Glaciimonas sp. PCH181: one gene and its partner. The main gene of each other region encodes a partner of the protein of the gene in region 2 in a complex. Links are inferred from orthologs where the notes say so. Each region holds a gene or a part of one and is shown on either strand. Other genes may lie near its edges.

Region 1 (10,031 bases), on a different replicon or contig from region 2:
AATAGCGCCGGGGGCTGGCTGAAAGCGGTTGCTGGGGAACGTTCGCTCACCAGATTAGGGGCGGAGTTGAAGCAACAGCCGCAAGATCCGTTTGCCCGTATTTATCACGCCATCGCAGGGGAATGGCATCAGACTCACAAGCAAGATTTGCAAAACAGTGCATCTGGTCGCGATAGTTTGAAAGAGCGGATTAACCGCGTCGGTCAGATCGCCAGTGGTGTGGAAATTGAGAAACTGCAAAAAGGCTTGTCGGTATTGGCAACGGTTGGTTCGGTCGCACCTTTCGTCGGTTTATTTGGTACGGTCTGGGGGATTATGAATGCGTTTCAGGGTATCGCCGCCAGCAACAACACCAGTCTGGCAGTCGTCGCGCCGGGGATTGCCGAAGCCTTATTTGCGACAGCGTTGGGTCTGGTTGCTGCAATTCCGGCAGTGGTGGCCTACAACCGCGCTTCCGGGGATTTGAATAATTACGCGAATCGTCTGGCGACGCTAATCGGTCTGGTCGAGGTGCAATTGTCGCGTCAGCTAGAATCTGGCGAAGCGTTGATCGATAGCGATGCGATCAGCGACAAGGATAAACTCGGCAAGACGATTCCGTTAGATCGTCATGCTCACAAAGCACCGCATTTGGCTGCGCAAGGAGCTTAAGATGGGCGCAAAACTGTCTCAAAACGGTAATGGCTTCCGCGTCGGACCGGTGAGTGATATCAACGTCACGCCGCTGGTAGACGTCATGCTGGTGCTGCTGATTGTATTTATGGTGGCTGCACCGATGATGGCGGCAGGGGTCAAGGTCGATTTACCGACTTCTAACGCCAAACCGCTGGAAGAACCGAAGCCGCCTATCGTGATCAGTATCGATGGCAAAGGCACTGTCTATGTCGATAAAACGGCCGTGACCAAAGATACTTTATTGCCGGTATTGGCGCAGGAGTCCGCTGGCGATAAGGATCGCCGAATACATCTGCGCGGCGATCAAACGCTGGCGTACGGCAAAGTGATTCAGACGATGGGGGAGATCAATGATGCAGGTTACGCCAAGATTGCACTGGTGTCGGAAGCTCCGCAACATTAGTTAGGCAGCCAGAGTGAGGCAGTCATGAATCGATGTGCGGTGTGGCATCGGGCATCACTTTCTGCATCTCAGCGTAGTTGACTGCCACGTCGCTACGCGGAGCCAAATTTCTTGGCGAGTCCTTTCGTGATTCGCTACTTTTAGTCCAAATTTTAAGTAATACGATGGGATATCCCATTGCAATAGGCACTGCCGAAGGATTCTGCTCGTCTGGCATTTGGCATTGGCGTAACTACAAATTTTTTTTAAACATTGAGGGAATGTTAATGAAGTCACCGTCTGTATCTTTGCATCAGCGTCATCGCCGACGGGCGCGCACGCTATCTGCTGTCACACTGCTGTCTGCCGGTCTGGCCGGTTCACACGCGCATGCTCAAACGCTCGATAGTAAAGGCGAGAGTAATAAAGCCACGACCGCCATCGGTCAGGTGCAGGATGTGGTAGTGACTACCGGCGTGCGCGGCGAACAGCGTACCGTGGCCGATAGCCCGGCTCCGATTGATGTTGTTAGTGGCGAACAATTGCTGCATACCGGCCGCGCTGAACTCAGCGAAGCGTTGGCGCGTTTGCTGCCGTCGTTTAACTTTGGGACCAATGTGGGGGGCGTTAATTCGACCATTCGTCCGGTCAGCAATCGTGGTTTGGGACCGGCATATACCTTGGTATTGGTGAACGGTAAACGTCGTCATAATTCGGCCTTGCTGACCAACGGCGGCGGGGATACGACCGGTGTAAACGCGGTGGATCTGGATACGATTCCGTTAAGCGCGGTCGACCATATCGAAGTATTGAAAGATAGCGCCGCCGCGCAGTATGGCTCGGACGCTGTAGCCGGGGTCGTCAATGTGATATTGAAATCATCTGATCACGGCGGCCATATTGGTATCAGCAGCGGACGTTTGTATGGCGGTAGCGGCGATCTGAATAACAATAAATTAGAAGGCGATGTCGGCTTCGCGCTGCCTAACGATGGCTTTGTGCATCTGAGTGCAGATGTGCGTAAACGTGGACAGAGTTGGTGGAATTTCCCTGCGACGAATACGGCTGTTTACTCGCCTGCGAGTAATCCGAAGAATGCCACTTGGAATCGTGACGGCGCGCATAACGGCGACCCAGGTATCGACGCTTACAACTTCAGTTATAACGCTGAGCTGCCGGTCAGTCCGAATGTCACGCTGTATTCGTTTGCGACGGTGGGCACGAGCGAGACGGTGGCGGGTAATAACTTCCGTCGTCCTAACGGGCTGGCGACGATTACCCAATTATTCCCGAACGGTTACTTTGCCGATAACAATGCCAAATCGCTGGATTTGCAAATTACGGGCGGCGCGAAGGGAAAATCGGATGGCTGGAACTGGGATTTTAGTTCCAGTTACGGTAAGAATCGGGTACTTCAATATAGTGATAACACGATTAATCCATCGTTGGGGCCGGCGTCTCCAACCAGCTTCAGCGATCTGGCGACTTTTCAGTTTGAGCAGATTACTAACAATGCGGATTTCACTAAATCGTTTGATATCGGCTTCAAAAAGCCGTTGCAATGGTCGTGGGGTGTAGAGCAGCGTTCTGAGCGATTTTCTACGCTTGCAGGTGATCCGCTAGGTTATCTGAATGGTGGTTATATATTCCAGCCAGGTGATCAGAATGGTAATCCTAATGTTGGTAAACCGGCCTCAGTCGGGGCGCAGGCGGCGATTGCTTTAGCGCCGAAAGACGCAGTCAGTTTGCGGCGTAACGTGCTGGCGTTGTATAACGATGTGGGATTTTATCCGACTGAGAAATGGTTTGTGGATGCGGCTGTGCGGGCTGAGCATTACGACGATAGCGCGGGAAATACGATTAGCGGAAAGCTGAATACGCGCTACGACTTTACGCCTGCTATCGCGGTGCGCGGCACGGTTGGATCAGGTTTCCGTGCGCCTTCGTTGACGCAGATTGGTTATTCGCAAACTGATAATCGGACCAATATTAATCCGGTGACCGGGGCGGTTGGGCCAAGTCTGTCATTGTTATTACGCAATGATTCGCCGCTGGCGCATGCGTTGGGGTCGCAGGATCTTAAGCCGGAAAAGTCGGTCAATTTCGGTTTGGGTATTGTGTTGAAGCCTGCGGATAACGTTAATGTCACGCTGGATACGTATCAGATTGCGATTAAGGATCGGATTGTACGGACGGGTTATCTGTTAGGGCCAGCGTTGGCACCGCTGCTGCAATCGTATGGTTTGACAGGCACTGAGTGGGTGCAGTATTTTGCGAATGGCGTGGATACGCGCACGCGTGGGCTTGATTTGGTGATGGATACGACGGCCGATTATGGACGTTGGGGCGTGGTGCGGTGGAATGCTGCGTTTAACTGGAATAAAACCGAAATCACTAACATTAAGGCGGCACCTAGTCAGCTTGGCGGTTTGGGGCCTAATCCCGGCGGGACGTTGACGTGGTTTGGGTATGCTGCCACTGGCGGGATTGGGGATATTACTGGTCAGCCGACTACTAAGTTAATTCTGTCTGGGCGCTGGTTCATTGATAAGTTTGAGGTGAATTTGCAAACTACGCGGTATGCTTCTTATGTTTGGCAGACGACGGCTAATCGGGCGCAGGATTATCACTTTGGAGCTAAGTGGATTACTGATCTGGATGTGACTTATGCGTTGACTAAGAATATTAAGTTGACGTTGGGCGCGGCTAATTTGTTTGATGTGCGGCCGGATAAGAATGGGCCGGGTGACCCGTCGACTGGGTTGTCGGTTTATGCTTACGGGCCAGCGCCGTTTGCGCCTAGTGGAGGATTTTATTATGCTAAGGCATCGTATGATTTTTGATGGGATGTTGAGTTCGGTTATTGGGTAATTGAAACGGATTTTTCCGTGGAGGCTTGTCGGGGGCGGCCCGACAGCCGGTCACTTTGTTCTTGCTTCGGCTAGGCGCCCCGGCTTGCATCAACGGAGCGCCAACCGTTTCATTTACCAAACAACCTACTCCCTAATATCGCACCTGCGATTTCAGCAAAACAATCAACGCCCCTGATCCACCATCCCCTTCATTAGCCTGACAAAAAGCAACAACCTGCTCAATCTGCACCAGCCAGTCCCGAACTTTTGCCTTCAGCACCGGTGCCTGATTAACAGACCCAAACCCCTTCCCATGAATCACGCAAACACAACGCCATCGACGCTTATGCGCAAATTGCAAAAAATCAACCAGCGTATCTCGCGCCTGATCACTGCGCAGGCCATGCAGATCAAGATGTTGCCGAGTAGCCCAATGCCCACGGTATAGTTTGGGCAGCACATCCGGCCCAACTCCACTACGGGCAAAGCGAAAATGCGCATCGCTATCCAGCAAATTTTCTATGCTAAACGCATCTGAAAGAGACGCCTGCAAAATCGCGCTGCATTCAGAGCGTGTTTCCGCTTTCTCATCAAGATGCCTGGTTTTAAAATGCGGAAACGGCCGCGCCACAACTTTATGAACAGCGATTTCACCAGAAGATTTAAGCGGAAATACAGGACCAATCCGATCACTGAACTGGTCGTTTTCGATCTGTGCTTTTTGCTGTTGCAGTAGTTGTTCAGCCGCAGCAATCCGACGCTCTTCGTGTTGCGCTTTGAGTGTTTTGCGCAGCGGCTTGAGGGCGCGGAAGTCTTTTATCGGGCCGGACATGTGGGAGAAGGAAAAGAAAGAAGTTTTAGAGGGGATATCTCACGCCGAGGATTTATTTTTTCTTGTTAGATGTCAGCGGTTGAATATTGCCACCAACGTTTTTGCGAAAAGTATCCGCATCGCGGTCGGCTTGTTGTTCGCGTCGCAGGCGTTCTGCAGCCTCAGCCAGACGAACTTCTTCTTGCAGTTTCAACTTTTGTTGCAGAGATTTCAAATCGTTAAAATCTTTGAGCGGAGCAGTCATGGCACTTTCTCCAAATAATGTTTGATGCTTGCGCAAGACACTGCGGAAGAAGTGTTATCGCGAAAGTAGTTCCGAATGTTATTACGACGCTGTAACGCACCCGTAAAACTTACAAAAACGCCGTCACCCATACTAAGCGGGCAACGGCGTTCTATTTCTTACTCTTCTAAAAAGCGCTGTGCATCCAGTGCCGCCATGCAACCCGTACCGGCGCTGGTAATGGCTTGACGGTAAATATGATCCTGCACGTCGCCAGCAGCGAAAACACCCGGTACGCTGGTAGCGGTAGCCATGCCTTCAAGGCCGGTTTTGGTTTTGATGTAACCGTTGTGCATAGTCAACTGACCGTCAAAAATGCTGGTATTAGGCTTATGACCGATGGCAATAAATACGCCGTGCAGTGTGACCGGGGTGACAGTGCCATCAACTGTGGATTTAATGTTCATCCCGGTGACGCCGCTGGTGTCCCCGGTGACTTCTTCCAGCGTATGGTTATATTTGATCTCGATTTTGCCTTCGGCAACTTTTGCCATCAGGCGGTCTATCAGGATAGGTTCGGCACGGAATTTCTCGCGACGATGCACCAGAGTAACTTTAGTGGCAATGTTAGACAGGTACAGCGCTTCTTCTACCGCAGTATTGCCGCCGCCGACCACGGCAACTTCCTGACCTTTGTAAAAGAAACCGTCACAGGTGGCGCAGGCAGAAACGCCTTTGCCCATAAAGGCTTCTTCCGATGGCAGACCCAGATATTGCGCCGATGCGCCAGTGGCGATAATCAACGCGTCACAGGTATATTCGCCAGAATCACCGATCAAACGGAATGGCTTTTCCGATAATTTAGTTGTGTGAATATGGTCGAAAATAATTTCTGTATTGAATTCTTCCGCGTGCTTTAACAGGCGTTGCATCAATTCCGGGCCTTGGACGCCGCCATGATCACCGGGCCAGTTCTCGACATCCGTGGTGGTCATCAATTGACCGCCTTGCTCGATCCCGGTGATTAATACCGGATTCAGATTGGCGCGTGCGGCATAGACGGCTGCGCTGTAACCTGCGGGGCCGGAGCCAAGAATTAATACTTTGGCGTGTTTGATAGGCTTTTCGGTAGTCATAAATGTGGTTCTCAGTAAAAAGTGTCGGGGCGTTTGCACAACGCTGTCTGTTTGCTAACTTACATTTGGGCCGATAAACGCATCAAGGAAACAATCATCGGACAAAAGTCGCCTGCTGTTTATATGCGTTCTTACGCGGTGATATCAAGCGGGCTGGTAAAACAGATCAGGGCAAACCGGATGTAAAAAGACAACTATTGTCTTGGCGTATCAAGAACGCGGCTTAAAACTGGTTAAGATTATAGTCGAAGCAGCGGTTTTGACGCACGCAGCGGCTAAATGTATTGCTACTTCAGAACCATTTTGTTGTACTGCATCAAAGTCAATAATGCGCGGTCTCTTTTAGGCCATTCCGGTGCATAATTTCACCTTGCGAAATTTGGCGACAAACGCTTCAGCTGTGCCTGATCGGCAACTATAACAGTCACGCGGCATCGCCAATGGCACAACGTTGCGTTAATAGTTGGCGCTTTTTGCGCAGACGGATTTAAAATCCTTCTATGTATTTTATGGTTCACCCATTGGATTTATGACTAGAACAACCCAAGCTTATACTCGTAGCGCAAAGCCAAAAGCTGCGCCTGCGCCTCAGAATCGTTTGGTCCGACTGCTATCTGAGGCACGCTGGATCATCTTTGCGGTGCTGACTACCTATTTACTGATCATTTTTATAAGTTACTCCAAGACTGATCCCGGCTGGTCGCATTCAAAGGCGGTGGCGCATCTGAACAATTGGGGCGGTTGGTTTGGCGCGTATGTGGCGGATTTGATGCTATTTGTGTTCGGCGCATCGGCCTGGTGGTGGTGCGTGCTGCTATTACGTTCGCTGTGGTGCGGTTATCAGCGGATTTCGCAGCGTTTGGTGGTGGAAAGCGAGCCGGAAGAGGAGCATCCGCACGAAATGTTGATCCGCGCGCTTGGCTTTGCGTTGATTCTGATCGGCAGTATGGGGATTGAATACATGCGGATGTATTCGCTGCATGTGCAATTGCCACGAGCACCGGGAGGTGTATTAGGCCAGGTGATTGGCGGCAATGCGCAGAGCGTTTTGGGATTTACTGGCGCGACGTTGTTGTTGCTGCTGTTGTTTGCCCTCGGCGTGAGTTTGTTCTTTCATGTTTCATGGTTGACGGTGGCAGAACGTATCGGTCAGGGCGTTGAAGGCGCAATTCAATGGGTCAGAAATTTGATCGCTGCCAGAGAAGATCGTAGGGCTGGGTTTGTTGCCGCAGTCAAGCGCGAGGAAGTTGTGGTGCAAGAGCGTGCCAAAGCCGTCGAAGCGCCACCGATCCGCATCGAGCCGCAAATCGTGACCGTGCAAAAATCCGAACGCGTTGAAAAGGAAAGACAAACCACGCTGTTTCAGGATATGCCTGATACCAATTTGCCGCCGTTATCCTTATTGGATGAGGCACCGCCGGTACAAATCACTGTCAGCGATGAGACGCTGGACTATACCAGCCGTCTGATTGAGAAAAAACTGTCTGATTTCGGCGTGCAGGTGAGGGTGGTCGCGGCCTATCCGGGGCCGGTCATTACGCGTTATGAAATTGAACCGGCAACTGGCGTCAAAGGTAGTCAGATTGTCGGTCTGGCGCGGGATTTGGCACGTTCACTGTCGCTGACATCGATACGCGTCGTTGAAGTCATCCCCGGCAAAATGTTCATGGGTCTGGAGTTGCCAAATCCGAAACGGCAGATTGTGCGACTGACCGAAATTCTCAGCTCTAAAGTGTATAACGATGGCGTTTCTAGTCTGACCATTGCGCTCGGCAAGGATATTGGCGGTCATCCAGTCGTCGCTGACTTGGCGAAAATGCCGCATTTGCTAGTGGCGGGGACGACCGGTTCGGGCAAGTCAGTTGGTATTAATGCCACGATTTTATCGCTATTGTATAAGTCCGATCCTAAAGATGTGCGCCTGATTTTGATCGATCCGAAAATGTTGGAATTGTCGATTTATGAAGGCATTCCGCATCTGCTGGCGCCGGTAGTGACCGATATGCGGCAGGCGGGTCATGCGCTGAACTGGGCTGTCAATGAAATGGAACGGCGCTATAAATTGATGTCGAAGATGGGCGTGCGTAACCTCGGTGGCTATAACCAGAAAATAGCAGATGCGGAGAAGCGCGAAGAAAAAATTCCGAATCCGTTTAGCCTGACGCCAGATGCGCCGGAACCACTAGAAAAATTGCCAACAATCGTCGTGATTATCGATGAGTTAGCCGATTTGATGATGGTGGTGGGCAAGAAGGTGGAAGAATTGATTGCCCGGATTGCGCAAAAAGCCCGTGCAGCGGGGATTCACTTGATTTTGGCTACGCAGCGCCCATCTGTAGATGTCATTACCGGCCTGATCAAGGCCAACGTCCCGACCCGGATTGCGTTTCAGGTCAGTAGCAAGATCGACTCTCGCACGATTCTGGATCAGATGGGGGCGGAAGCTTTGCTAGGTATGGGAGATATGCTGTACATGCCGCCGGGGACTGGTTTACCGATTCGTGTGCATGGCGCGTTTGTGTCCGATGAGGAAGTTCATCGTGTTGTGGATTATCTGAAGGAACAAGGCGAGCCAAATTACGTCGAAGGTATTCTGGAAGGCGGCGTGATGGAAGATGGCGGCGACGGCGCTGTGGGCACTGCTGCTGGCGGAACCGAAGGCGACGAGCTATACGATCAGGCGGTTGCGATCGTTTTGAAGAATCGCCGTGCATCGATTTCGTTGGTACAACGTCATTTGCGTATCGGCTATAACCGCGCCGCCCGCTTGCTGGAACAGATGGAACAGAGCGGGTTGGTATCGACCATGCAATCCAATGGCAATCGCGAGATTTTGGTACCTGCAGGAAAACCGGAATAATCGCTCTAACTTAGATCTAGCGTGCATTAACGTGATCATAACGAATGGAAAGCCAGCGTGAATCAAACAAAACAAGCACTGCAAAAAGCGAATAAAGGCACATTTAGTGCGCGTAAATTGATCGGAACCCTGGCTCTGAGCGCGATTCTGTTGCCGGGCCTTGCCAGCGCAAGCGCTCTGGAGCAATTTAAATCCTTCGTCAGCAGCACGCAGTCTGCGAAAGGCGAGTTCACGCAACAGTTGGTGAAAACCGATAGCGGCGCGAATAAAGCCAAAGTGTCTGCGCCGTCGAGCGGCACTTTTATTTTTGCCCGGCCCGGTAAATTTATCTGGACCTATGTGAAGCCGTACGAGCAAGTGCTGCAGGCGGATGGCGACAAACTGTACATTTACGATAAAGATTTAAATCAGGTAACGACGAAGAAATTAGGCAACGCGCTTGGCTCATCTCCGGCAGCGATTCTGTTCGGTAGCAACGATCTGGAAAAGAATTTCACGTTGAAAGAGGGCCAGACCAAGGATGGTCTGGAATGGTTGGAAGTAACGCCAAAAGCCAAAGATACGACGTTTGATCAGATCGGCATCGGTTTGCGGAATGGCTTGCCCGAGGCAATGGAATTGCGCGATTCGTTCGGTCAGGTATCGCTGCTGTCGTTCAAGAATTTTGTTAAAAATCCACCTGCGCCTAGCGGCGGCTTTAAGTTTGTTGTACCTAAAGGGGCGGATGTTTTTAATAATTAAGATCGGCAACACAGCGCGATAAGTTTCAATTCGACGGTGCGCAGTTTGCAGAGCCTATTTTAGATAGGTGTTTTACGTTACACGCCGTCTAAAAAAGCGAGTTTGTCAGAAATTGCGCGCCATCGTTCATGCTCTGGTAGTGGGGCTGTGGAGCGCGTAATTGGCTTCCAGTCGGCACGCGCGGCTAGTTCAGCATTCAATTGGATGAAATGGCGCTGCTCGGCTGGCAATTCAGCTTCTCCATAAATGGCGTTTACCGGGCATTCCGACACACATAATGAGCAGTCGATGCATTCGTCCGGCGCGATAACTAAAAAATTCGGACCCTCG
Region 2 (9,906 bases):
GATCCGCAAAATCGAAGACGCGCTGCTCTCCCTTAATGGCCTGATAAATTTCTACATAAGCATTTCCGACAACGAATAAGGCCCTATTCAGCGCCAGCACATTCCGTTCACCACTACGGCGGCGCAGTAATTTCAGCGCTTCGCCGACCTCGAAAAATGCATCATCAAAAACACTGATGCCATCGGGACCAAAGTTATCCTCCAGCGCCTTTTTCAGATTATTGGTTTTAGTATTACCACGTGGTTTGCCGTTATCGTCAAAAAACTGATGACACAGCGCATCGAAGTTTTCTAAGGCAGCTCCCGCGGTCAGCGCGCTTTCCATCGCCGTCGCGCGTTTTTGATTGGTCGCCGTGCCCTGCCCGAGCAACCATGAAATATTTTTTATCCTGTCGATTACCTTGGCGTCATCCCATAACGATAGTCGGGCATCTATCTCAGCATCGGCGCCACACATAGCGGTCAGCCATTCCAACGGCGTAGCAATATCCAGCGGCGCGGTGCTGCTGGCCCACCATTCCGCCCGCTTACTCACGAATGCGTTCAGAAGCTTGCGTGCGTTGGCGTCACCGACCAACTGATACAAACTCAACATTGTCTGCTTCAGTTCGGCATTATCTTTATCGTTTAACGATTGCATGAAGCGTCGATACGCATCGGCTAACAATTCGCCGGTTTTATCGGTCAACGCATAGCCGTGCGGCACGCCCGAATTGAGAGGCGCAATTTGTAGTAACCGGGCAAACCAGCTGTGAAAAGTATCGATAGACAGGCTTTGCGGACTAGACAAAACGCGCTCATACAAAGCCCGTGCGTGCGGCATTGTTTGCGTCAAATCTTGCGCCGGAATACCACGCTCCGCTAAAAGAATACGGACCTGCACATCCGGTGCCAAGGCTAGTTCACGCAGCAACTCAAGCAAACGCTCGCGCATTTCTTGCGCGGCTTTGCGGGTGAACGTAATCGCCAGCAATTCTGATGGCGCTGCGCCCGCCAACAGCAAGCGCAACATACGCGCCACCAGCAACCATGTTTTGCCGCTACCGGCGCAAGCCTCAACCACGACGGAATGATGCGGATCGCAAGCGGCGTTAACGAAAGGCTGGGCTTCTACTGGTGTGCCATTCATTTGATAGGGATGCGGCATTGGTGCGCCAGCTTCGTCATGCTCAGACATATTTTGTGGCTCCATCATTACCATGCTCCCTTACGACATAAACCACGCACATCGCAGTATTGGCATACGGCATCTGTACCATTCGCTGGCATCGGTGCGCCGTCGGAAATTGCCTGCATAGTGTGTCTAATATGGTGGTCCAACACTGTCTGCGCCTGTGCATACTCGGGCGCGCTGACGTCGCCAATTTTGTCCTTGCTGAGTTCCAGCGCGACGTAATGCGCCGCCTCCACCGGCAGGTCTGAGAGCAAGCCATAAAAAGCCAATTGATGATCTTCGTGATCATTCAATTTCTTATTCAAGACAATGACGCTGCTGGATTTGTAATCCAGCACGGCGCGTTCACCGGCATCGTTTTCATCGATTCGATCGATACGGCCATGCAACGTAATTTGTCCCTCAGCTAACGATAGATTTTTTTCGTAAGCCTGTTCGCCAAAAATAAAACGCCAGCCTTGCGCTTCACGATCATTCGCCCAGGTTACATAAGCAGAAATCACTTTCTGCCAGCGTGCGTAATAGCCAAGCGCAGCGGCATTTTTGGCAATAATTTTATCGAATAATTGCTTCGAAATATCCACCAATATCGCAACACGCTGTTCTTGCACATTCGCGATAGATTGATCTCGCAACATTTCATGATAGGTCTGCAGAATCTGATGCAGCCAGCCGCCATAATCACGTTTTTCTGGCAAATCGGACAGTTCATCCAACGATGCCAACGACAACATCCGCTTAGCAAAAAATTGATAAGGGCAGGCAATAAAACTGTTGTAGCCGCTGGCTGAAAGGCGTCCCGGACGCAGCACTGCGGCGATCGGTGCAGGCATCAACGCTGGGGTCGCCAATAAGCGCTGCTCTGCGATGATGGCGCGATGTCGTGGCAACGTAGCCACGCCAGCACGCGCCAAAGTCAATTCCAGACGTTCAATCCACGGACTAACCGGATTCGGTTCACCATCCTGATGCGCCTGCCATGACAACACCACCGTCGGATTCATCGCTAGCAATTCGACCAGATCGCGCATCTGCTGACGTTGGCGACTTTCCCGCGTCGCCAGATTCAATTCACGGCGCACGGTATTGGCGAAAAATAAGGTCTCTTGCGGCTGCGAAGGTAAATGGCTAGCATCGGCACCGACTAGCAGCACGGCGTCAAAATGTCGTAAGCGCGCACCGTTCAGCGGCAGCATTACGACGCGCCGGTCGCTGGCAGGACTAATGAAACTGGTGTCATCGAGCTGCAGATTGACTAGTGCGCGCCATTCAGGAAAAGAGAACAGCGCGGCGTCTCCGTCGTCCCCACTTTCAGCGGCAATATTTTGGAGCATTTGCAAAACTTGCTGACCCGCAGGATCGCGGCTTAACGCAGTCGCGACACCAATTGTCTCTAACGCACTTCCGGTATTGATCCATCCACGCAACGTTTTACGACCGGCGTAGACGCCCGCTTGTTGCGCCAGCATGGAGACCGTTTGTTGCGCCACGGGCACATCACTCAGGGCATAAATGACGCTACCCCATTCACCTAAAACATTCGCCCGCCGCAGCGCTATTTCAATCGCCATAACTTGCGAGGATTTATCCGGCAAATCGGCCAACATAAACGGAGATTTCAGAAAATCCAGCAACGCCGTCGTTTCGCCACGTTGCGTGACAACGTCAAACCATGCCGCAATCGCAGATGCTGCGCGCGTGGTCGATAATTTCCAGCCGGTTTCATCGGCAACGTGGACTTGCGCACGTTCTAGCAAAGCGCGTATCCGTCGCGCAACAACCCGATCCTGCGCCACAATCGCTAGCTTGTTTTTGCCAGCTTGCAGCCAGTCAAGAATGGTCTGCGCACCCTGCACGGCTTCGTCTTCGATGCTGTGAGTAGCACACAAGGCGAGGCTGGATGGCTGCCTGACATTAAATGCTGGGGCCGCAAATAAATCATCAACAGGCGCTTGATGGCCGCTCTGTGCTGCGTCTGGCGCATCAATTAGCTCTGGCCACGCGGCAGCATAGGCTGTGGCGATATTCTCGGGCTGCCAATCCAGTATAATCAGTAAGACCGGCTGCGTCTTTGCGTAGGCTTCTAGAAAAGCACGTTCCATCGGCTCGGGTTCGACTGAGCTGATCCATGCCAGCGGTGAATTGGCTTGCTCCGCAAATTGCAGCATTTGATCGAAACGCACCGCCATCGCATCATCGCCATCCAGCTGACTCTTCCAGATCGACCATACCAGTTGCGTCTCGTCAGACAGCAGCTGACGGGCGCTTGGCGTCAATTGTTCTAGCGCGGCTTCCCAGCGCTGATCTATGTCCCCGGTCGCCCGTATCGATGGCAACAATGCCTGCGTCAACTCATCCGACAATGCCAGCAGCGTTTGCGCCAGCGGTAGCAAATCAGTGTTGCGACGCGCACTAAATATTTTTTTCAACCACGCATGTTGGCGCAATTCAGAATACAAGCGCATCAACCGTTCACTGCTGGCACTGGCAGTTGGCGCGTTTGGCGCTGGCGGCAAGGTTTGCAACAGTGCCGATAAGGTATTGATACGCGGCGGAATAAATGTGCCGGCGCCGGGTAAAGCCGTCGCCAGCGCATCTTTCAATAATGTGGCGTGCACATACGCCGGCACAATCACGCGCCAACTGGAAAGATCGCGCGTATTCTCACCACCGCTTTCGCGACAGACACGCGACAAAGCAGCGGCTACCTCGGGCCAAAAAGTATTGGAAGGCGATAACGATAAGGACTGAAATTGGGACTTGAAAAGAGACTTATTCGGCATATTACTCATGAAATAGGGATATGGATCATGCCAGGAGCACTACAATCGGCCTGTTGGACGACTCTTTTTGCAACAGGCGCTTAGTATTTTATGCGAGCAATCGGCGTAAATAGGTAAAAAATAAGAACACTGTCTCCCCTTTTTATTAAAATCGGTTATTATTTAACGAACATCCCGCCGCAACACCTCTTATCACACCCGCAAAACTTGAAGTCTCGTACGGCATCCCCACTTATTTATTAGAATAGGGACCCGCCGCAGACAGCCACCCAGGTATTCGGATAAGTTGTCTTGGCACACATTAATTCTTTTTCCCTCTACCCGAGGAAACCATGAGCGAAAACATTAAACATATTACCGACGCATCTTTTGAAGCAGATGTACTTAAATCCGACAAACCAGTATTGGTCGATTTTTGGGCCGAATGGTGTGGTCCTTGTAAAATGATTGCCCCGATCCTGGAAGAAGTCGCCAAAGAATACGACGGCAAAATCCTGATCGCCAAGATGGACGTTGATGCTAATCAGGCAGTACCTGCCAAATTTGGTATTCGCGGCATCCCGACATTGATCTTGTTTAAAAACGGCGTTGCAGCCGCTCAAAAAGTAGGCGCGTTGGCAAAAGGCCAGCTAACCTCGTTCATCGATAGCAATATTTGATGTATCTGATGTAAACTGCGAACAAACGCGACGGTGCGCCCGCATCGTCGCCTATAATTTTTAGACGACACCGTACAAGTAAGCTACTCACACCACGTAGTCCCCTCCCCCACCAGACAATTCCCACCCCGGGACACTCATAACTATGCATTTATCTGAACTAAAGGCGCTACACGTCTCCGCCCTGCTAGAAATGGCAATCGGCCTCGACATCGATAACGCCGCGCGCTTGCGCAAACAAGAACTGATGTTCGCCATTCTCAAGAAACGCGCGAAATCAGGAGAACAAATTTTTGGCGATGGCGCTCTTGAAGTTTTGCCTGATGGCTTTGGCTTCCTGCGCTCGCCCGACGCCAGTTATATGGCGTCCACCGACGACATTTATATCTCACCTTCACAAATCCGCCGTTTCAACTTGCATACTGGCGATTCAATTGAAGGTGAAGTCCGCACCCCGAAAGACGGCGAACGCTATTTCGCCCTGGTCAAAGTTGACAAGGTCAACGGCGAATCACCGGAAGCATCGAAACACCGCATCCTGTTTGAGAACCTGACGCCCCTGCATCCGAACAAACCGCTGCCGCTCGAACGCGACATGCGCGGCGAAGAAAACATCACCGGCCGCATCATCGACATGATCGCGCCAATCGGCAAAGGCCAGCGCGGTCTGCTGGTAGCATCCCCAAAATCTGGTAAATCCGTCATGCTGCAACACATTGCGCATGCGATCACGACCAACCATCCTGATACTGTGATGATCGTCCTGTTGATCGACGAACGTCCTGAAGAAGTAACCGAAATGCAGCGCTCAGTGCGCGGTGAAGTAGTCGCATCGACATTCGATGAGCCCGCTACCCGCCACGTCCAAGTCGCCGAAATGGTGCTGGAAAAAGCTAAGCGTCTGGTCGAAATGAAAAAAGACGTCGTGATCCTGCTGGATTCCATCACCCGTCTGGCACGTGCTTACAATACCGTGATCCCTGCTTCCGGCAAGGTACTGACCGGTGGTGTAGATGCAAATGCGCTACAACGTCCAAAACGCTTCTTCGGCGCGGCCCGTAACATCGAAGAAGGCGGCTCGTTGACCATCATCGCTACAGCGCTGATTGAAACCGGTAGCCGTATGGATGACGTGATTTACGAAGAATTTAAAGGGACCGGTAATATGGAGGTCCATCTGGAACGTCGCCTTGCAGAAAAGCGCGTCTATCCAGCGATCAACTTGAACAAATCCGGTACACGTCGCGAAGAATTACTGATCAAGCCTGATCAACTGCAAAAAATCTGGGTGCTGCGCAAACTGCTGTACAGCATGGATGAAATCGAAGCGATGGAGTTCATCCTCGACAAAATCAAATCTACCAAGACCAATCTGGAGTTTTTCGATATGATGCGGCGCGGTAATTGATTGAATGATTGAAAATAGGCGATTGCGGTAAGAAGTCGCTGAATTGAGCTACAAAAAAGTCTGACCTGCGCAAGCACGTCAGACTTTTTTTGTGCAGCACAGCAAAAAAATATACGGAAAAATAGACGTTAGTTTGAAACTTCGGACAGTGTCCATCGGTCGCACACGACCAGTGCAGACGCGCAATTTTCGATTGGCTATGGACATAAGCACGCCATGAGAACAAAATTATGGAGCGTTAAAAACGCTGAAAGAATAAACAAAAAACCTCGCAAGTTCTCTCCGGCATCCTTGCTGACTTGCATATGGCATAAAATTTATACCTGATGAAGATAGGAATAATCCAACAACTCTGACGTATTGACAACGCCCCGAGATAAATCCCAATTAAGTGCTATTCTTGCGAACCTCAAATTCTGGCGGAAATAAAACCATGACAACCACCAAGTCCAGTCAATCAAAATTCGGTACCGTTTTGCGCGTTACCAGCGGCAACTTCATGGAGATGTTTGACTTCTTCCTGTTTGGATTCTACGCCACACATATCGCCAAAACCTTCTTCCCTGCAAGCAATGAATTCGCGTCCCTGATGCTGACTTTCATGACCTTTGGCGCAGGTTTTTTAATGCGACCTTTAGGCGCGATTATTCTAGGCGCGTATGTCGATCGCATCGGTCGCCGCAAAGGTTTGATCGTGACACTGGCATTAATGGCAATCGGCACGATGCTGATCGCCTTTGTACCGGGCTATGCCACCATCGGCTATCTGGCACCGTTTCTGGTCTTAACCGGTCGTTTGCTACAAGGCTTCTCAGCCGGTGTTGAGCTGGGCGGCGTGTCTGTTTATCTGTCAGAAATGGCAACGCCGGGCCACAAAGGATTTTATGTGAGCTGGCAATCGGCAAGTCAGCAAGTCGCCATTATTGTGGCAGCTGCGCTTGGCTATGGCCTTCAGGTCAATCTGGCACCAGCGCAAATCGCTGATTGGGGATGGCGCATTCCTTTCTTTATCGGCTGCATGATCGTGCCGGTATTGTTCATTATTCGTAGTTCGTTGCAAGAAACAGAAGAATTTCTCGCCCGCAAACATAAACCAAATATGCGTCAGATCATGCGCTCCATGGTTGACAATTGGGGCTTGGTAATCGCTGGCATGATGCTGGTGTCTATGACAACCGTTTCTTTCTACCTCATCACCGTATACACACCGACATTCGGCAAAACGGTCTTGAAACTCACGACGACTGACGCATTGATCGTGACCTTTTGCGTCGGTATCTCCAACTTTATCTGGCTGCCGGTCATGGGAGCGTTATCTGACCGCGTCGGTCGTCGCCCACTGTTACTGATATTTACGATCCTCACGATCCTGAGCGCTTATCCGGCGTTATCCTGGTTAGTGTCAGAACCAAGCTTCAATCGCATGCTGATTGTTGAACTATGGTTGTCATTCTTATATTCCAGTTATAACGGCGCGATGGTCGTTGCATTAACAGAAGTGATGCCGGTGGATGTGCGTACTGTCGGCTTTTCCTTAGCCTACAGTCTGGCAACGGCGATTTTTGGTGGCTTTACCCCAGCCATTGCGACCGGATTGATCGAATTTACCGGAAACAAAGCAGCGCCAGGTTTGTGGATGAGCTTTGCAGCTGTTTGCGGCCTGATTGCCACGCTGGTGCTTTACCGTAAAAGCGGTAATCAACAAACAACCGCTATAAAAGCACCTGCCTGACGCTAACCGGCCTATGCAGAATAGTCTGACTGGTAATACTTTTGCCAGTCAGACAACAAAGCGCCATGCGTAAACCACTGATTCAATTGCAGTTTTACTGTATAATCGCGTGTTTTCCACCTTGGCAAGTGATCGACAATCGGGTCAAGAAGCATGGCGACCGACGAAGTGACGATTGGCTACCGACAATTTTGAGGCAATTATGAAAGACGGCATTCACCCAAATTATCGTGAAGTTTTGGTCCAAGACATGTCTTGCGGTTTCCAATTCATCACACGTTCTACTATCCAAACACGTGAAACAGGTACTTTCGAAGGTAAAGACTATCCTTTAGTAAAGATCGAAGTTTCATCGGAATCGCATCCGTTCTACACTGGTCAACATAAAATCGTTGATACAGCTGGTCGTGTTGATAAATTCCGTAAAAAGTTTGGTACTGTTGGTTCAAAAACATCAGTCGCTGCAGGTTAATTTATATCTGCTGAGCGGTTGTAAAAAAAGGCAGCTCTGGCTGCCTTTTTTATTTTCAACATCGATCTGCCTACGCCGCGATCAACTATCGACATACTAGTAGCGCAAAAGCCATGCATGAAGAACGTATTAAGAATGCATCGTGCAACGGATCGATCGCTGGGATGCCAGACACTTTGTACCCGATAATATGTGCCCACCGCAATTTTTGCGGCACAATACCCACCTCAACATTCTCATAAAGCCACATTGTGATGAAGCCAGTTCGCCTTCCCGCTTCCGCCACCAGCGCACTGCCACGCTGGGGCTTATGGGCGCTCGGTTTGCTCTATATTTTGCCCGGCCTGTTCGGTCGCGATCCGTGGAAAAATGACGATGCCTCCAGCTTCGGCATTATGTGGACCATGGCGCATGGCAGCCTCAATACTTGGCTGGCACCACAAATCGTCGGCCTGCCTATGCCGGGTGAAAGCCCGCTGACTTTCTGGATCGGAGCAATCTGCATTAAGCTTTTCGGCTGGTTGCTGGGCGATCCCCTGGCAGCGCGACTATCGACCATCGTTTTCTTTTTAATCGGTTCGCTGTCCGTGTGGTACGCCACCTATTTACTAGGACGCCGCAGCGAAGCGCAACCGCTGCGACTCGCCTTTGGCGGCCAGCCAGAACCCAGAGATTTTGGACGCACGCTTGCCGATGGCGCTTTCCTGATTTATCTCGGCTGCCTCGGCCTGCTATTACACAGCCACGAAACCACCGCAAAAAGCTTGCAGATGTCGCTAGTCGCATACGCGATCTACCTCGCGGTGCGCCTGTTCGACGCCTCCAACGCAGCACCCGGCACGACGCGCACCGCTGCTTTTACGGCAGCTTTCGCACTGCGCAGCGCCGCCCTACTTGGCTTGGCGCTGGGTTTACTGACCCTGACACGCGGCTGGGCTGTCCCGATAACAATCTTCATTGGCTTAAGCAGTTTAGCCATGCTGCGAGAGAAAAAAATCGCCGTCCATTTGTTGCTGGTGACGTTACCCGTCGCCATCATCGTCAGCGGTGCGTGGTTTCTGGCGAGTTATATATTGCTGCCAGATGGCAATAATTTCACTTTCTGGGAAGATCAAAATCTGCGGCAACTCGGCTGGCCGACGTTGACCACTTTCGCGTATTACTTCAAATACGGCATTTGGTTTGCGTGGCCAGCGTGGCCGTTCGCTGGCTGGGCCGTGTACGCATGGCGACAACAACGCAAAGCCCTTCATATTGCCCTGCCCCTGACATTTTTCATCAGTTTGACCGTCATGATTTTCCTGACGCCAAGACCGGACGAAGGCATACTTCTGCCACTCTTACCGGCGCTGATTATTCTGGCAGCATTCGGTCTTCCGACGATGAAACGCGGCGCGATCAATGCGGTCGATTGGTTCTCGGTGATGACACTGACGACATGCGCGGCTTTTATCTGGATTGGATGGATCGCCAAAGAAACCGGCTGGCCAGCGCAAATTGCCAAGAATGCCTATAAGCTGGCGCCCGGCTTCAAACCCGGATTTAATGCGACCGCATTAACGATCGCCATTCTCGGCTCAATTTGCTGGATATTTTTAGTCAACTGGCGCTTGTCACGCCGACCAGCGGTACTTTGGCGCGCCGTCGTATTGTCCTCAGGCGGCGTCGTATTGTGCTG

The links.
Region 1: the proteins of trxA (region 2) and trxB are in contact, whole or in part, in a crystal structure (PDB 1F6M), measured with the Escherichia coli proteins. The link is inferred for Glaciimonas sp. PCH181 from one-to-one orthologs.

What each region holds. Positions count from the first base shown.
Region 1 is NZ_PYFP01000001.1:1,570,006-1,580,036, reverse strand. Bases 4,123-7,060 are described here. They hold trxB (thioredoxin-disulfide reductase), read right to left. Parts: upstream 6,101-7,060; coding sequence 5,144-6,100; downstream 4,123-5,143. Other genes in these bases: C7W93_RS07300 (DNA translocase FtsK), read left to right, coding at 6,630-7,060; C7W93_RS07310 (hypothetical protein), read right to left, coding at 4,794-4,985; C7W93_RS07315 (Smr/MutS family protein), read right to left, coding at 4,123-4,741. Also shown: protein TolQ, read left to right, coding at 1-651; C7W93_RS07330 (biopolymer transporter ExbD), read left to right, coding at 653-1,078; C7W93_RS07320 (TonB-dependent siderophore receptor), read left to right, coding at 1,345-3,900; more of C7W93_RS07315, read right to left, coding at 4,061-4,122; more of C7W93_RS07300, read left to right, coding at 7,061-8,960; outer membrane lipoprotein chaperone LolA, read left to right, coding at 9,078-9,701; ferredoxin FdxA, read right to left, coding at 9,779-10,031.
Region 2 is NZ_PYFP01000002.1:252,244-262,149, forward strand. Bases 3,140-5,952 are described here. They hold trxA (thioredoxin TrxA), read left to right. Parts: upstream 3,140-4,289; coding sequence 4,290-4,616; downstream 4,617-5,952. Other genes in these bases: C7W93_RS14190 (PD-(D/E)XK nuclease family protein), read right to left, coding at 3,140-3,957; rho (transcription termination factor Rho), read left to right, coding at 4,762-5,952. In the rest of the region: C7W93_RS14185 (UvrD-helicase domain-containing protein), read right to left, coding at 1-1,192; more of C7W93_RS14190, read right to left, coding at 1,195-3,139; more of rho, read left to right, coding at 5,953-6,024; C7W93_RS14205 (MFS transporter), read left to right, coding at 6,458-7,756; C7W93_RS14210 (type B 50S ribosomal protein L31), read left to right, coding at 7,959-8,228; C7W93_RS14215 (glycosyltransferase family 39 protein), read left to right, coding at 8,483-9,906. UniProt on the Escherichia coli protein: Participates in various redox reactions through the reversible oxidation of its active center dithiol to a disulfide and catalyzes dithiol-disulfide exchange reactions.